One region of the Stenotrophomonas sp. TWI587 genome, then DNA from elsewhere that is predicted to be linked to it. Evidence: riboswitches for the same ligand, from Rfam matches in the RefSeq annotation. Region 1 holds a riboswitch; the other holds the start of a gene.

Region 1 (9,126 bases):
GCCATCGCCTGGAAGGAGATCGATTGCGGTGCCTCGCTGATGCCCTGGATCAGCCCGGCATCCTGCACCGGGAAGAAGCCCTTGGGCACCCACACGTACAGCAGTGCCGTCAGCACCAGCGTGGCGACGGTGGCGGCCAGCATGAGCGGCTGGCGTTGCAGCACCCAGTGCAGCTGCCGATCGTAGACCGCTACGACGCGATCGAACGGGTCACCCTGCTGCGCCGATTCCTGCCCATCCGCGTCGCGGCGGGTGGCGTGACCCGCCTTGAGCAGGCGCGCGCACATCATCGGCGTCAGCGTCAGCGAGACCAGCAACGAGATGCCGATCGCCACCGCGAGCGTGATCGCAAACTCGTGGAACAGCTTGCCGACCACATCGGCCATGAACAGCAGCGGGATCAACACCGCGATCAACGACAGCGTCAGCGAGATCAGGGTGAAGCCGATCTGCCTGGCGCCCTTCAGTGCTGCCTGCATCGGCGTGGCACCGCGCTCCAGGTGGCGGGCGATGTTCTCCAGCATGACAATCGCATCGTCCACCACGAAGCCGGTGGCGATGGTCAGCGCCATCAGGGTGAGATTGTTGAGCGAGAAGCCGGCCAGCAGCATCACCCCGAACGTGCCGACCAGCGACAGCGGGACCGCGATGCTGGGAATGATCGTGGCCGGAATGTTGCGCAGGAACAGGAAGGTGACCATCACCACCAGGGCGATCGCGATCAGCAGCTCGTGCTGTACGCCGCGGATGGATGCGCGGATCGATTCGGTGCGATCGCTCAGGATGGTCACATCCACCCCGGCCGGCAGTGAGGCCTGCAGCTGCGGCAGCAGCGCACGCACCTGGTCGACCACGGCGATCACGTTCGCGCCTGGCTGACGCTGGGTGTTGATCAGCACCGCCGGGGTGGTGCCCGACCACGCGGCCAGCTGGCGGTTCTCGGCGCCATCCTCGATGGTGGCGACATCGCCCAGGCGCAGCGGTGCGCCGTCCTTCCAGGCCAGGATCAGGGCGCGATACTCGGCCACCGAGCGCATCTGATCGTTGGCATCGAGCATGATCGCGCGGGTCGGGCCGTCGAAGCTGCCCTTGGGCATGTTGACGTTGGCCGTGCCGATCGCGGTGCGGATGCTGGCCATGCTCAGGCCGTTGGCGGCGAGCGCGGAAGGATTGACCTGGATGCGCACCGCCGGGCGCTGCCCACCGGCCAGGCTGACCAGGCCGACGCCGGGCAGCTGCGAGAGCCGCTGCGCCATGCGCGTATCGACCAGGTCGTGCACCTGCGGCAGCGAGAGGCCCTGTGAGGTCACCGCCAGGGTCAGGATCGGTGTATCGGCCGGATTGACCTTGCGATACACCGGTGGCACCGGCAGGTCGTCGGGCAGGAAGCTGTCGGCGGCGTTGATCGCGGCCTGCACTTCCTGCTCGGCCACGCCGAGCGCCACCTCCAGCGAGAACTGCAGCGTGATCACCGATGCGCCGCCCGAACTGGTCGAGGACATCTGCTTCAGGCCCGGGATCTGGCCCAGCTGTCGTTCCAGCGGCGCGGTGACCGCGCTGGTGGTGACATCCGGGCTGGCGCCGGGATACAGCGTGGTGATCTGGATGATCGGGTAATCGACCTGCGGCAGTGCCGCGACCGGCAGCAAGCGGTAGGCCATCACGCCGGACAGCAGCAGCGCCACCATCAGCAGCGTGGTCGCGACCGGGCGCTCGATGAAGGGGCGCGAGAGGTTCATGCGCCGGTCCGCGGCGGGTCCTGCTCCACCACCTCGACCTTGGCGCCTTCGCGCAGCCCGTCGATGCCTTCCACCACCACACGCTCGCCGGCCTTGAGGCCTTCGCGCACCGAGACGCGTTCGCCATCGGCCGGGCCGAGCACCACGCTGCGCAGGGACGAGGTGTCATCGGCCGCGATCACGTAGACGTAGCTGCCCTTGCTGCCGAACTGCACGGCGGCATTGGGAATGACCACCGCATCGCTGCTGCTGACCTGCAGGCGCACGTTGACGAACTGGTTGGGGAACAGCGACTCATCCGCATTGGCGAACTGCGCGCGCAGCTTCAGCGTACCGGTGGCGGTATCGATGCGGTTGTCCAGGCTGGAGAGCACGCCGTCACCCAGCGCGGTGCGCTCCTCGCGGTCCCAGGCTTCCACGGTCAACCGGGGATCGGCGCGTGCGGCAGCGACCACCGCCGGCAGGTCCGGCTCTGGCACGGTGAACAGCACGCTGATCGGGGTGGTCTGGGTGATGGTTGCCAGCGGCTCGGTATCGCCACTGCGCACCAGGTTGCCGACATCCACATTGCGCAGGCCCATGCGCCCGGCCACCGGCGCGGTGATGCGGGTGTACTGCAGCTGCAGGCGTGCTTCATCCACCGCCGCCTGGTCGGTCTGGCGGCGGCCCTGCAGCTGGCGCACCTTGCTCTGCTGATCACTGAGGTCCTGCGCGGAGACGAAGTGCTTGCTCTGCAGTTCGGCGAAGCGCTTGAGCTGGCTTTCGGCATTGTCCAGCTCGGCCAGGTTCTGCTGCTGGGTACCCAGCGCACGCGAGAGCTGCACCTGGAACGGGCGCGGATCGATCTCGGCCAGCAGCTCGCCGGCGGTGACGTGCTGGCCCTCGGAGAAGGCCAACCGAAGCAGTTCGCCATCCACGCGGCTGCGGATGCTCACCGTATGCAGCGGGGTCACCGTGCCGAGCGCTTTCAGACGCACCACCAGATCTTCCTGCGTCGCGGTGGCCACACGCACCGGGGTCGGCTGCGGACCCCCGGACGGGCCGGCGGCGGGGGCGGGCGAGAGCAGCTTCCATGCAGCGATGGCGGCCAGGCTGACAGCGGCAGCGATCAACAGCGGTTTGGCCAAACGACGGCGAGACGACGGGGGCGTTGAAGCGGACATACGCATCCTGCGCACCCTCCACCGGAGCAGTGCGTCCATGGGGACCGGCCGACGGCGGCAGGTCAACGGGGGAGAGGGTGTCTGGCGGGGCAGCGGGTGGAACACCGCCGCGTGGCTGGATGCCGTTCGAAGGGAACGGGAGCGCCATGATACAGGGCCGGGCCGCTCAAGCTCCCGTGACCTTGGTCATGCCCGCCGGTGCGTCAATGTACCTCGTCGCGATACACGAACTTCGGCATTTCCCATTTGAAGTGGATCGCCAGCAGGCGGAACAGGAAGCCACCGCCCAGGCACCACAGCGTGGCCGCGTTGAGTGACACACCGAGTTCCAGCAGGGTCAGGTAGGCCGCGCCGGTGAGCAGGGTGATCACCGCATACAGTTCTTTCTGGAAGATCAGCGGCACCTCGTTGCACAGCACATCGCGCAGCACGCCGCCGAACGCACCGGTGAGCATGCCGGCGATCAGGATGATCGGCACCGTGTGCCCGCCCTCGCGCGCGACCGCGCAGCCGATCAGGGTGAACGCGATCAGGCCCAGCCCATCGAGCACCAGGAAGGTGCGCCGGAAGTGGTGCATCCAGCGTGCCACCCAGGTCGCGATCAGCGCCGCGCAGATGGTAAAGCCCAGGTACTCCGGGTGCTTCACCCAGCCCAGCGGGTAATGGCCGAGCACGATGTCGCGCAGCGAGCCGCCGCCGAGCGCGGTCACGCAGGCGATGATGACCACGCCGAACAGGTCCATGCGGCGGCGGCCGGCCGACAGCGCGCCGGTCATGGCTTCGGCCGAGATGGCGATGAGGTAGATCAGGGAGAGCAGCATGGGGTGGCTCCGGGGGACACATCAGGCGGGGACGGAAACGCACACGCATCACGCCAGCGCCGCTGCACTGTCGTGAGGTGGGATTCCGTTGCCGCTCCCGCTGTCCTTTTGCCTGAGAGTTCGGTGGCCAAGGCCACGTGCCCCTTCGGCGGGTCATTGAAGACCTCTCTCCAGATCGGCGTGTCGGATGCATGGTTGGTGGCTGTGCAGCCACCGGCCTGAGCGATTATGGGAGCCTGCGCCTTCGGCGGGCGCCAGCGCGGCGCCTCTCTCCTGCATCCGGGGCGGATTCTAGCAGCCGCCGGGCCCGTGCCGGGGGATAATCCCGGTATGCCCGCTGAACCCGCCCTCTGGTACCTGTACCTGCTTGAATGCCGCAACGGCAGCTATTACGCCGGCATCAGCAACGACGTGGACGCGCGCTTCCAGGCCCATCTCGCCGGCAAAGGGGCGAAATACACCCGCGCCAACCCACCGGTGAAGGTGCTGGCGATGCGCGCCTACCCGGACCGGGCAGCGGCGTCGAAGGCCGAGTGGCAGCTCAAGCGGCAACCGCGGGAGCGCAAGCTGGCGTGGCTGCAGTTGGGCGACCCCATGTAGCGCGGCACCCGGCTTGTTCGCGCCTTCGCCGGCGGCATACCATCGACCCTCGTTTGTTGATCCGCTTGCCCAAGCCCTGGAGTGCCATGTCCCGCGATCTGTCGTTGTACCCGGAAGATGAGAATGGCGATGTGCTCTGGAACATGCTGCAGGACGGCGATGACCTGTCGGTTCCGCGCGAGGTGGATTTCGCGTTGATCTTCCCGACCCAGGACGTGGCGATCGCCTTCGCCGTGCACCTGCTCAAGAACGACCAGAAGGTGTCCTTCGCCGCGTATGAGGGCAACGATGAGTTCCCGTGGCAGGTGGTGGTGCATCCGCTGATGCTGCCGACCCACCAGAACATCGCCGGCTTCGAAGGTCTGCTCGCGAGTGAGGCGGTGTCCTACAGCGGTCAGGTGGATGGCTGGGGATGCCTGTCGCAGGGCTGATCAGGGCGTCGGCGGCCGTTTCGGCCGGCGATCCTCCTGAGCATCGCCGAAGATGATCCGCGCGCTGCGCTGGTAGCTCCAGTACGCCACTGCCCAGTTCAGCAGCACCACCACGCGGTTGCGGAAGCCGATCAGGAAGAACACGTGCGCGGCCAGCCAGAACCACCACGCCAGCACGCCGGAGAGCTGCAGGCGGCCAAGGTGGACGATCGCGGCCATGCGCCCGATGGTCGCCAGGTTGCCGAAGTCCTGGTACTTGAACGGGCCCGGCGCAGGCTTGCCGGCCAGACGCGCCTGGATCGTGGTCGCCACGTGCTTGCCCATCTGCTTGGCCGCCGGGGCGACCCCGGGTACCGGCTTGCCATCGGCCTGGGTCAACGCAGCCAGATCACCGGCAACGAAGATCTCCGGGTGGCCCTCCAGTGTGAGATCGGGCTGTACCGGCACGCGGCCGGCGCGGTCCAGTGGCACGTCCAAGGTGCGTGCCAGCGGAGAGGCGGCGACACCCGCGGCCCAGACCACGGTACGGGCCTCGACGAAGCGTTCGCCCAGCTGGAAGCCTTCCGCATTGATGTCGCTGACCGGCATGCCGGTGAGCACTTCCACGCCCAGCTTTTCCAGCTGCCGCCGCGCCTTGAGCGAGAGCACCTCGGGGAAGGTGGACAGCACGCGCGGGCCGGCCTCGACCAGGCGGACCTTGGCCGAGGCGGGATCGATATGGCGGAACTCATTGCGCAGCGTATGCCGTGCGATTTCGGCCAACGTGCCGGCCAGCTCCACGCCGGTGGGGCCGCCACCGACGACGGCGAAGCTGAGCCAAGCGGCTTTGCGCGCGGGATCGGGTTCGGCCTCGGCGCGCTCGAAGGCGAGCAGCAGCTTGCGGCGCAGCGCGATGGCATCGTCCAGCGTTTTCAGGCCCGGCGCATCGGCGGCCCATTCGTCGTGACCGAAGTAGGCGTGAGTGGCGCCGGTGCACAGCATCAGGGTGTCGTAGGTGATCTGCGTGCCATCGGCCAGCGTCGCAGTGCGTGCGGCCTTGTCGATGTCAGTGACTTCACCCAGGCGCACTTCAACGTTGCGCTGGTGACCGAGGATGTGGCGCAGCGGGGCGGCGATATCCGGCGCCGACAGGCCCGCGGTGGCCACCTGGTAGAGCAGCGGCTGGAACAGATGGTGGTTGCGACGGTCCACCAGGGTGATGCGCACGTGCGCCGAAGCCAAGGCACGGGTGGCCCAGAGGCCGGCAAAACCACCACCGATGATGAGCAGGTGGGGCGTGGGATCGCGGGTCATGCTTCACTCCTTGGCGGGCGCCGGAGGGGGGCGGCGCAGGTCGTCTCGTGATGCCGCCCATGGTCGCACGTGATGCGCGATGTTCACGTCGATGGCCGATACTGGGTTCAGGGGCCATAGCGCTTGCCCGATGGCCGATCCGATTCCGCCCTGGAGACCGAGATGTCCGAACCGGAAAAGCGCATCGCCCTGTTGATCGATGCCGACAACGCACCTTCTTCCAAGATCGACGCGGTGCTGGCTGAAGTCGCCCGCTACGGCGTGGCCAATGTCCGCCGTGCCTACGGCAACTGGAAGAGCCCTCGGTTGAAAGGGTGGGAGTCCGTGCTGCACGAATACGCGATCCGCCCGATCCAGCAGTTCGCCTACAGCCGGGGCAAGAATGCCTCGGACATGGCGATGGTGATCGATGCGATGGACATGCTGTACGCCCGCAATCTGGACGGCTTTGCGATCGTCTCCAGCGATGCGGATTTCACCCCGCTGGTGATGCGCCTGCTGACCGACGGGGTGAAGGTGTACGGCTTCGGCGAGAAGAAAACGCCCGAGCCGTTCGTCAACGCCTGCTCGAAGTTCACCTACATCGAAGCCCTGGGTCAGCCGCATCCGGCCGACCAGGAGGTGGAGCAGGACAACGAGGAAACCCGCCCGCGCAAGAGCGGCCCGGAGCTGCGCAACGATACCCGGCTGGTGCAGATGCTGCGCCGCGCGGTGACCTCGGCCGAAGCCGAGGATGGCTGGTCGCACCTAGGCCCGGTCGGCAGCCAGATCGGCAACCAGGCCTCGTTCGATTCGCGCAATTACGGGTACAGCAAACTCAGCGATCTGTTGGCCGCGACCGGCCTGTTCGAGATGAAAAAAGAGGGCAAGTCGACCTATGTACGCGCCCTGCCCAAGAAGAATGCGGCGAAGGCGGCGAAGTAACCGCCGGCCTCAGCGCAGCAGCACGGCCAACGGGCGGGCCGTGCTGCCGTTGAAGCCATCGGAGAAGCCCCGGACAGCCTCCGGCAGCGCGCCGCTGGCCAGCAGCAACAGGGCAGCGCTGAGCATCAGATTGCGATGGTGGCGGCGATAACCAACCACGAGCGTGCCGATCCCGGCAATGAGCAACACGATTTCGAGCGCGTAAAGGATCATTGTTTTTCATCCATGAAATGACGGTCGGCCCGCCTATAGGCGTATCGTAGCGGCACCGCGCGGCCCCGTGGCGCGCCTCGCCCGATACGAGACACCGATCATGCTGAAAATCTGGGGCCGTCGCAATTCCAGCAACGTGCGCAAAGTGCTGTGGTGTGCCGAGGAGATCGGAGCGCCGTACGAGTCGATCGAGGTCGGCGGCGCATTCGGCGGCACGCAGTCGCCGGAATACCGTGCGATGAACCCGAACGGGCTGGTGCCGGTGATCGAAGACCACGGCTTGCCGCTGTGGGAATCCAACACGATCGTGCGCTACCTCTCGGCGCGCTATGCGCTGGGCACGCTGTACCCGGAAGACGTGGTGGCGCGCGCGCAGTCGGAAAAGTGGATGGACTGGACCACCTCGACCTTCGCCGGCGTGTTCCGCGATCTGTTCTGGGGCACGTTGCGGACCGCGCCGGCCGATCGCGATGAGGCGCGTATCGCCGCCGCGCTGGTGCGTTCGGGCGAGTTGCTGGCGATGGCCGATGAGGCCTTGTCGCGGCAGCCGTATCTGTCCGGTGAGCAGTTCGCCATGGGCGATATCCCGCTGGGCGCCTTCATCTATGCTTGGTTCGAGATGCCGATCCAGCGCCCCGACCTGCCACATCTGGCCGCCTGGTACGAACGGCTGAAACAGCGGCCGGCGTATCAGCGTGGGGTCATGACGGCGTTGACCTGAGCAGCCGTGCCGACCCACGGTCGGCACCTGCCGGGCTAATACAGATCCATCGGATCCACATCCAGCGACCAGCGCACCTTGCGTGCCTGAGGCAGTCCGGAAATCTGCGGTGTCACCTGATCCAGTACGCCGTGCAGCGGGCGCCGCGCGGGTGAGGACAACAGCAGCTGGGTGCGCTGGTAGCCGGCGCGGCGTGGCATCGGTGCCGGCATCGGGCCATAGCGCTCTACCGCGGCATCGTCGGGAATCAACGCACGCACCGCACTGAGCATCGCATTGGCATGCTCCACCTGCTGCGCTTCGGCACGCAGCAGCGCCAGATGCGCGAAGGGCGGGAAACCGGCCGCCTCGCGCTGCTGCAGCTCGGCCTCGGCGAAAGCGTGATACCCACCGTTGACCAGTGTTTCCAGCAGCGGATGCCCCGGGTGATGCGTCTGCAGCCAGACCTCGCCGGCATCCACCGCCCGCCCGGCGCGGCCGGCGACCTGAATCAGCTGCTGGGCGAGCTTTTCACTTGCGCGGAAGTCGGCCGAGAACAGGCCTTCATCGATCCCCACCACCACCACCAGGGTCAGCTTCGGCAGGTCGTGGCCCTTGGCCAGGATCTGCGTGCCGACCAAGATGCCCGCGCGATCGCCGAGCGAGGCCAACTGGGTTTCCAGCGCATCGCGCTTGCCGGTGGTGCCGCGGTCGATGCGGATCACCGGGAACTCCGGAAAGGCCTCCACCAGGTGTTCTTCCAGCCGCTCGGTACCAATGCCCTGCGGCTGCAACGCCAGGCTGCCGCACTCCGGGCAGGCCAGCGGCGCGGACTGGCGCGCGCCACAGTGGTGGCACTGCAGGCGGCGGCCGCCGGCATGCACCGTCATCGGCGCATCGCAGCGCTGGCACGGCGCGGTCCAGCCGCAGTCATGGCAGAGCAGCACGGGCGCATAGCCGCGGCGGTTCTTGAACACCAGAACCTGGTGCCCCGCCTGCAGATGCTGGGTGATGCCGGCCAGCACTTCTGGCGAGAGCCCATCGCGCAGCGGTCGTTTGCGCACATCCAGCACGCGCACCACGGGCGGACGCGCGGCGCCCGCGCGCTGCTTCAGGCGCAGATGGGTGTAACGACCGGCATGTGCGTTGTGCAGCGATTCCAGTGATGGCGTCGCGCTGCCGAGCACCACGGCCACGTCCAGCGCCTTGGCGCGCACCAACGCGAAATCGCGTGCGTGATAG
Region 2 (9,126 bases), on a different contig from region 1:
CACCCAGTCCAAGGAAACCGCGGACCAGTTCATCGCCCGCGTCAACGCCGAGTACAAAGCCATGTACCCGGAAATGACCTCGGCCCAATGGCTGTCCTCGACCTACATCAACGACGATTCCGAGCGCGTCGCGGCCAAGGCCAACGAACGCTGGCTCACTGTCCTCAACGGCTGGATCACCCAGGCCGGCCAGTACGACGGCCAGCCCATGAGCGAAGACACCAAGCGCCAGATCCACCTGCTCAAGTTGATGACCTCCATGCCCGCCCCGCGCGACCCGGCCAAGCTCTCCGAGCTGACCCGCATCGCCAGCCGCATGGAAGGCGCCTACGGCTCCGGCAAGTACTGCACCGATGAAGCAAACCCCCAGACCTGCCGCCAGCTCGGCGACCTGGAACAGGTGCTCGCCCGCAGCCGCGACTACGACAAGCAGCTGGACGCCTGGCAGGGCTGGCACGGCACCACCAAGCCGATGCGCGCCGATTACGAACGCTTCGTCAGCCTGGTCAATGAAGGCGCCAAGGAAATGGGCTTCGCCGACGCCGGCCAGATGTGGCGCAGCGGCTACGACATGCCCGCCGACCAGATCGGCCCGGAAACCGACCGCCTGTGGGACCAGGTCAAGCCGATGTACGAGCAGCTGCACTGCTATGCCCGTACCAAGCTCGACGGCACGTACGGCAAGGACAAGGCCGAGGTCAACGGCGGCCTGATCGCCGCGCACCTGACCGGCAACATGTGGCAGCAGGACTGGTCCAACCTGTGGGACCAGCTGGAACCGTATCCCGGCGCCGGCAACCTGGACATCACCGCCGCGCTGGAAAAGCAGTACCAGACCAACCTCAGTGGCGCGCTGGCCAAGGCCGGCAGCGGCGCGGACGTGGAAGCGCTGTACAAGGCGCAGCGTGAAGCCGAACTGCGCACCGCCAAGCAGATGACCGAGCGCGCACAGGACTTCTATGTCTCGCTCGGCATGCCGGCGCTGCCCAAGTCCTATTGGGACAAGACCCAGTTCATCAAGCCGCTGGACCGTGACGTGGTCTGCCACGCCAGCGCGTGGGACATGAACATGGAAGGCGACGTGCGCACCAAGATGTGCATCAAGCCCAACGAAGAAAACTTCACCACGATCTACCACGAGCTGGGCCACATCTATTACGACCTGGCCTACAACCCGCTGCCGCCGTTGTTCCAGGGCGGTGCCAACGATGGCTTCCACGAGGCGATCGGCGACACCATCGTGCTGGCCATGACGCCGCAGTACCTCAACTCGATCGGCCTGGTCGACACCCCGCAGGAAAGCCGCGAGGCGACCATCAACGCGCAGATGCGCATGGCCCTGAGTGGCGTGTCGTTCCTGCCGTTCGGCCTGATGATCGACCGCTGGCGCTGGGGGGTGTTCGATGGCTCGATCACGCCGGACCATTACAACCAGGCGTGGTGGGACCTGAAGGCCAAGTACCAGGGCGTCGCGCCGGCCAGCGCACGTGGTGAGGAGTTCTTTGATGCCGGTGCCAAGTACCACGTGCCGGGCAACACCCCGTACACCCGTTACTTCCTGGCGCGCATCCTGCAGTTCCAGTTCTACAAGGGCCTGTGCGACGCGTCCGGTTACAAGGGGCCGCTGCACCAGTGCAGCTTCTATGGCAACAAGGAAGCCGGCCAGAAGTTCTGGGCGATGCTGAGCAAGGGCGCCAGCCAGCCGTGGCAGGCCACGCTGAAGGAAATCACCGGCGGCGACAAGCTCGATGCCGGCCCGATGATCGAGTACTTCACGCCGGTCAACGAGTGGCTCAAGCAGCAGAACCAGGGCCAGATGTGCGGTTGGCAGGTGCCTGCGGCTACGGCCACGCAGGCCGCGCCAACCACAGCGAAAACGCAGTGATCGCAATGCGATAGCGCTTTGGCGCTGTTAGGAAAAAGCCGGCAGCGATGTCGGCTTTTTTACTGTTCGCAGGTCGGAAAATGCTGTGTTCAGCGCATAGCGTGAGGCAGTTCACACTGGAAATGGGTATGCAAACGCGGGCGGGCGTGAGGTGAACGGTGACGCACTGCGTCGATCGGAACAGATCCAGTTCAAGGTTCTGCAGGTAGGTGCCAAATACGTCATCTCGCAGGGTGGAGCCACCGCTACCGTCGTGACTCGTTCCCCTTCTTCATGGACATCCGATGGAACATCGAACGTTGTTGGCCACTGCCGTCATGGCTGTACTGGCCTCCGCTTCCGCCGCCGTCACCGCACACGCTGGCAACGTGCTGCCCACCGTCACCAGACACGCTGCCGCTGGCACCGATTCCCGCGCGATGTTGACCCGCGCCCTGCCCGCCGTCGCAGATACCTACGATCCCAGCCAGAGCTACAGCGGCGGCTGCGTGGTGATCTTCGATGGGCGCTACTACCAGGCAAAATGGTGGGCCAACGTGGGTGAATCGCCGGCAGCGATCGATCCTGCACAGCCGTGGCTCTCGCCGTGGGAAGAAGTTGCCGAGACGGCGCCCGGCTGCGGCGGTGGCCCGGTCGACCCGGTGGACCCCGTCGATCCGGAGCCGTTGGAACCGGTGGAAATCCCGCTGAGCAAGCTGCTGGGCGACGAAGTCCGGCTGACCGACTTTCCGCTGATGCAACAGACGCTGCAGTCCATCCGCACATTGCCCAATGCGCAGGTCGAGCTGGTCGAACCGCTGCGCGCGGCCAACCCGGTGAACGTTCGCCGGGTTGAATCGCTGCTGGATGCCGCGCAGTTCGACTTCATTTTCCCGATGCGGGCGCCGGAATACAGCTACCGAGGCTTCCTCCAGGCATTCGCCAAGTTCCCGGCGATCTGCGCCACCTACACCGATGGCCGCGACTCCGACGCCATCTGCCGCAAAACGCTGGCGACGATGGTGGCGCACTTCGCGCAGGAAACCGGCGGTCACGATGCACACAGCCCGATTCCCGAGTGGCGTCAGGCACTGGTGCATGTGCGTGAGATGGGCTGGAACGAGGAAACCCCGGATGGTTACGCAGGCGAATGCAACCCGGCCACCTGGCAGGGTCAGACCTGGCCGTGTGGCGTGTTCGAGAGCGGCCCCCATGCCGGCCGCTTCAAGAGCTACTTCGGGCGCGGTGCCAAGCAGTTGTCCTACAACTACAACTACGGCCCGTTCTCCGATGCGATGTTCGGTACGGTACGCACACTGCTGGACCGTCCGGATCTGGTCGCCGATACCTGGTTGAACCTGGCCAGTGCCGCGTTCTTCTACATGTACCCGCAGCCGCCCAAACCCTCGATGATGCATGTGATCGACGGGACGTGGCAGCCCAACGCGCACGATATCGCCAATGGCCTGGTGCCCGGCTTCGGCGTGACCACGCAGATCATCAATGGCGGCGTGGAATGTGGCGGCAGCGGCGAGCATCTGCAGTCGCAGAACCGGATCAAGTATTACCGGGCGGCCGCTGACCACTTCAACGTGCCGGTACCGGGCAATGAAGTGCTGGGCTGCAAGGGGATGAAGCAGTTCGATGAAAGCGGCGCTGGCGCGCTGCCGATCTACTGGGAAGAGAACTACGACTGGCACGAAGGCAACGTTGGCGGCAAGAGCTACCAGTGCAAGCTGGTGACGTACCAGACGCCCTACTCGGCGCTCAAGCCGGCCGATTACGTGAAGTGCGTGATCGACAAGTTCCCGAATGTGGATGTCATCGACGACCTTCGCGGTCGCTGATCAACGACGGGGTGACGCAGTTGCGTCGCCCCGTTTTTGTTCACCCCTACGACGCCGGCTTCAACTGGGCGGCCAGTTCCACCTTGAACTGTTCGAAATCCATACCGTCGGCCTTGGCCTCGGCATGCGCGGCATCCTTGAGCGCATCGGAATAGACCAGGCGCACCGGCGTGCCTTGGCGCTCGTGCAGCTCTGCGGCCTGCATGATCAGGGCCAGTACCCGCGCCGCGCTGGGCGTCTGTCCGGCGATGCGGCCATCCATCCCCAGCACCCATTCGCCGTCGCGGCGGACGATGCCGGCCAGCAGCGTGCGCTGCTGATCGCGCAGCTCTGCATGCGGCTCAACCGGCGGCGTAGCAGCCTGCTCGCGGTTGGCGGCCTGGGTTTCACGGCGCCGGCGGATGTCGCGGCGCAGTTTGGAGGTGGTCGACATGGCAAATCCGGACTGCGTCAAAGCGTCAAGGATACCGCACAGGCCAGGGTGGGCCTGTCTCCGCCCCGCTTTGTGGCTGTGCGGGCAGGGCCGAGCATGGGCATCACTCGATGGGCGTCAGCACGGCGCGGCGGCGCTCGCAATACCGTTCCCAGTACCAGAACGAGCCGCCCAGCGCGAAGAAGCCCATGTAGCCCAACGCCAGATGCACCGGGCTGCTGCTGAGCATGGGCGAGACCACCCCGGCCACGACGGTGTTGATCATCAGCTGGATGAACATCTGCATCGAAGACGCCAGGCCGCGCTGGTGCGGGTACATGTCCAGTACCGCCAGCGCCAGCACCGGGAAGATCAGCGCCATGCCCACGCCGCCCAGGAAGATCGGCATCACCGCCCACGGCAGCGCGATCTGCTGCACCGACAGCACATAGGTGATGTTGAGCACGGCCGACAGTGCGCACAGGCCGAACCCGATCGCGATCTGCCGTTGCGGCAGGATCCGCCCGGCCATGCGCCCGGACAGGAACGAGCCCATCGTCATGCCGCCGATGGTTGGAATGAACAACCAGGCAAACCCGCCCTCGCCCAGCTTGAGGTGCTGCATCACCAGTACCGGCGCCGAGGCGATGTACAGGAAAATGCCGGAGAAATTCAGCGCGCCGGCGGCCGAAAGCCGCAGCAGGCGCGCGTTGGAGCCCATGCGGGCATAGCTGCGCAGCAGTTCACGCATCGACAATGGCGTGCGCGCCTCGACCGGATGGGTTTCCGGCAGCCACTTGCCCGTGGCCAGCAGCAGGACCACACCGAACAGCACCAGGAACCAGAAGATCAGTGGCCAGTCGCCGCCGCCGAGCAGGATCCAGCCACCGATGATCGGGGCGATCGCCGGGGCCACGCCGAAGATCATCGAGACCTGGCTCATCAAGCGCTGCGCGTCGGCACCGTGGTACAGATCACGGATCACGGCGCGGCCGACGATCACACCCACACCCGCGGTCACGCCCTGCAGCGCGCGGAACACCAGCAACGTGGTCATGTCCCGCGACAGCGCGCAGCCGATCGAGGCGCCGATGAACAACACCAGCCCGCCGATGATCACCCGCTTGCGGCCGAACGCATCGGACAGCGGGCCGTGCGCCAGGCTCATCAGGCCATAGAACAACAGGTACACGCTGATGGTCTGCTGCACCGCGACCTGGTCCACCTGCATGCGCTCGCCCAGCAGCAGGAAGGCCGGGAAAATGGTGTCGATCGAGAACGGACCGAACATCGCCAAGCCTGCGAGCAGCAGGGCCAGGCGGCGGGTCGAGGGTGAGGCGGGCGTCATGCGGGCTTCCGTCAGCGGCCATGCGCAATGCACGGCGGGCGCCAGCCCGGGAGGGCGGCGCCAGATGAATACGAGGATCCGGAGATGATAGGCCTTTGCGCCCCCCGGCACCATGCCCGGGGGCCCATTCTGCCGCCCGTGCGGCCCCGTATTCATGTGCCGGAAAGGCCCAGTGGCCGAAAGGGCTGGGCTATAATCGCCGGGCTACATGGTGGGAGAAGCGGACACCCGCTGCCGAAGGCGCAACGCCCGTAATCGCTCAGGCCCGATACCACCCGCATCAAAACTCTGGAGAGACCGGCGAATGCCGGCGCCGAAGGGGCACGAAGCACGCAGATGCGTGCTTTTAAACTCTCAGGCAAAAGGACAGAGGGGCACCCAGGAAGACCGCAAGGTCCGGTGGATCGCTGTCGCCCGCGACGCGCACCGGCCCGGCCGCCTTCCGAACGTGCGTGCCCACTCTTCCGGATGCCAGCCATGTCCCAGAACACCCCCTCCCTGCGCGAGCTTGAACACAGTCACGCGTTCGTCGAACGCCATATCGGCCCCAATGACGCCGAAATCTCGCAGATGCTCGACGTGGTCGGCCACGCCTCGCTGGACGCGCTGACCGATGCGATCGTCCCGGCCGGGATCAAGTCGCCGGCACCGCTGGACCTGCCCGAGTCGCTGACCGAAGTGCAGGCGCTGGCCAAGATCCGCGCCATCGCCGACAAGAACCAGGTGTTCCGCACCTTCATCGGCCAGGGCTACTACGGCACGCTCACCCCGAATGTCATCCTGCGCAACGTGCTGGAAAACCCGGCGTGGTACACCGCCTACACCCCGTACCAGGCCGAGATTTCGCAGGGCCGCATGGAAGCGCTGATCAACTTCCAGACGCTGTGCGCCGACCTCACCGGCATGGAAATCGCCAACGCCTCGCTGCTGGATGAAGCCACCGCTGCAGCCGAAGCGATGACGCTGGCCAAGCGCTCGGCCAAGTCGAAGTCCGATACCTTCTTCGTGCACGACGCCGTTCACCCGCAGACGCTGGAACTGCTGCGCACCCGCGCCGAGCCGATGGGCATCGTGCTGCGCGTGGGCACCCCGGCCGAGGCAATGGAAGCCGAAGCCTACGGCGTGTTGCTGCAGTACCCGGATACGTTCGGCCATATTGGTGATTACAAGGCGCTGGCCGATGCCGTGCACGCGCGTGGCGGCCTGGTCGCCGTGGCCACCGATCTGCTCGCACTGACCCTGATCGCCGCACCCGGCGAATGGGGCGCGGACATCGTGGTCGGCAACTCGCAGCGCTTCGGCGTGCCGTTCGGCTTCGGTGGCCCGCACGCCGCCTTCATGGCCTGCCGCGATGCGTACAAGCGCTCGATGCCGGGCCGCCTGATCGGTGTCTCGGTCGATGCGCAGGGCAATGCCGCCTACCGCCTGACCCTTCAGACCCGCGAGCAGCACATCCGCCGCGAGAAGGCGACCTCCAACATCTGCACCGCCCAGGTGCTGCTGGCGGTGATGGCCTCCATGTACGCCGTGTACCACGGCCCGGAAGGCCTGACCCGCATCGCCCGCCGTACCCACCGCCTGGCCGCGATCCTGGCCGCGGCACTGCGCGGTGCCGGCGTCAACGTCGGCGAGCACTTCTTTGACACCCTGCACGTGAAGGACATCGACGCCAAGGCGATCCATGCCAAGGCTGCGGCTGCGCGCATTAACCTGCGTGCGATCGACAGCGATGCGGTCGGCATCAGCCTGGACGAAACCGCCACCCGCGCCGACATCATCGCGCTCGGCCAGCTGTTCGGTGCCACGGTCGACGTGGATGCCCTCGACGTCGCCACCGCCGATGCGCTGCCGGCCGATCTGGTCCGCACCAGCGACTTCCTGACCCACCCGGTGTTCAACACCCACCACAGCGAACACGAACTGCTGCGTTACCTGCGTTCGCTGGCCGACAAGGATCTGGCGATGGATCGCACCATGATCCCGCTGGGCAGCTGCACCATGAAGCTCAACGCCACCGCCGAGATGATCCCGGTGACCTGGCCGGAGTTCGCCAACATCCATCCGCTGGCCCCGGCCGACCAGGCCACCGGCTACAAGGAACTGATCGACGGTCTGGAAGCGATGCTGGTCGAATGCACCGGCTATGACGCGGTCAGCCTGCAGCCGAATTCCGGCGCGCAGGGCGAGTACGCCGGCCTGCTGGCGATCCGCGCCTACCACCGCTCGCGCGGCGAAGGCCATCGCGACGTCTGCCTGATCCCGGATTCGGCGCACGGCACCAACCCGGCCTCGGCACAGATGTGCGGCATGAAGGTCGTGGTGACCAAGACCGATGCCAACGGCAACGTCGACCTGGACGACATCCGCATCAACGCGGAGAAGTACAGCGATCGCCTGGCCGCGCTGATGATCACCTACCCGTCCACGCACGGCGTTTTCGAGGAAGAGGTGGTGGAGATCTGCGAGATCGTGCACAAGCACGGCGGCCAGGTGTACACCGACGGCGCCAACATGAACGCCCTGGTCGGCGTGGCCAAGCCCGGCAAGTGGGGCTCGGACGTCTCGCACCTGAACCTGCACAAGACCTTCTGTATCCCGCACGGCGGCGGCGGCCCGGGCGTCGGCCCGTGTGCGGTCAAGTCGCACCTCGCCCCGTTCCTGCCGAAGGTGCTGGGCGGCGAAGGCGATGTCGGCATGGTCAGCGCGGCCAGCTTCGGCAGCGCCTCGATCCTGCCGATCAGCTGGATGTACATCACGCTGATGGGCACCGCCGGCCTGCGCAAGGCAACCCAGGTGGCCCTGCTCAACGCCAACTACATCGCCAAACGCCTGGCCCCGCACTTCAAGACGCTGTACACCGGCCGCAACGGTCTGGTCGCGCACGAGTGCATCCTGGATGTGCGTCCGCTGGAGAAGACCTCGGGCATCGGCGCCGAGGACGTGGCCAAGCGCCTGATCGATTTCGGCTTCCACGCCCCGACCCTGAGCTTCCCGGTCGCCGGCACGCTGATGGTGGAACCGACCGAGAGCGAATCGCTGCACGAGCTGGATCGCTTCATCAACGCGATGATCCAGATCCGCGAGGAGATCGCGGCAATCGAAGACGGCCGCCTGGACCGTGAGGACAACCCTCTCAAGCACGCCCCGCATACCGCCACGGCGGTCTCGGCCAGCGAGTGGGCCCACGCCTACCCGCGCGAGCTGGCGGCCTTCCCGCTGGCCAGCCTGCGCCAGCAGAAGTACTGGCCGCCGGTGGCACGCGTGGACAACGTCTACGGCGACAAGAACGTGATGTGCGCCTGCATCCCGGTCGATGCGTACAAGGAAGACGAGGGCGTGGAGGTCTAAGCCTCCCTGCCCTGACGCAACAGCAGACGGCCCGCGCAAGCGGGCCGTTTTTTGTGTTGCTTCATGCCCCCCCAATCTGGCGCACCGGCCGAGCTCAACGTCGGCGAGATGCTGTGGCATGGCAGGGGTGTGCGGGTCCGCGGGACACGCCGTAAATCCGTCCCTGGAGGCTCGTGAGCGGCATCCATGCCGCTCCAACGGTCCCGCCAACCCACACACCCCCGCCCTCGACAGTGGGTCGGCTACCTCTGAAAAAGCAAACGCAATCGCCGTGCAGCGGAGGCGAGCACTAACACCTCATGCACTC

The links. Region 1 has a riboswitch for glycine ahead of ABE464_RS06295 (trimeric intracellular cation channel family protein). Riboswitches for the same ligand answer to the same signal wherever they lie in the genome.
Region 2: linked by a shared signal. The riboswitch ahead of gcvP (aminomethyl-transferring glycine dehydrogenase) and the one ahead of ABE464_RS06295 (trimeric intracellular cation channel family protein) in region 1 are both predicted to bind glycine.

Annotation. Positions count from the first base shown of each region.
Region 1 covers NZ_JBDJMW010000003.1:141,836-150,961, forward strand. Annotated here, with positions in the region: gene ABE464_RS06285 (MdtB/MuxB family multidrug efflux RND transporter permease subunit) at 1-1,739, opposite strand, end outside; gene ABE464_RS06290 (MdtA/MuxA family multidrug efflux RND transporter periplasmic adaptor subunit) at 1,736-2,851, opposite strand; gene ABE464_RS06295 (trimeric intracellular cation channel family protein) at 3,106-3,723, opposite strand; glycine riboswitch at 3,816-3,907, opposite strand; glycine riboswitch at 3,916-4,009, opposite strand; gene ABE464_RS06300 (GIY-YIG nuclease family protein) at 4,054-4,323, shown strand; gene ABE464_RS06305 (ribonuclease E inhibitor RraB) at 4,410-4,754, shown strand; gene ABE464_RS06310 (NAD(P)/FAD-dependent oxidoreductase) at 4,755-6,047, opposite strand; gene ABE464_RS06315 (NYN domain-containing protein) at 6,210-6,971, shown strand; gene ABE464_RS06320 (hypothetical protein) at 6,981-7,184, opposite strand; gene ABE464_RS06325 (glutathione S-transferase) at 7,285-7,905, shown strand; gene ABE464_RS06330 (primosomal protein N') at 7,941-9,126, opposite strand, start outside.
Region 2 covers NZ_JBDJMW010000005.1:62,625-71,750, reverse strand. Annotated here, with positions in the region: gene ABE464_RS09655 (M2 family metallopeptidase) at 1-1,885, shown strand, start outside; gene ABE464_RS09650 (glycoside hydrolase family 19 protein) at 2,170-3,711, shown strand; gene ABE464_RS09645 (hypothetical protein) at 3,758-4,144, opposite strand; gene ABE464_RS09640 (multidrug effflux MFS transporter) at 4,248-5,471, opposite strand; glycine riboswitch at 5,750-5,851, shown strand; gene gcvP (aminomethyl-transferring glycine dehydrogenase) at 5,940-8,819, shown strand.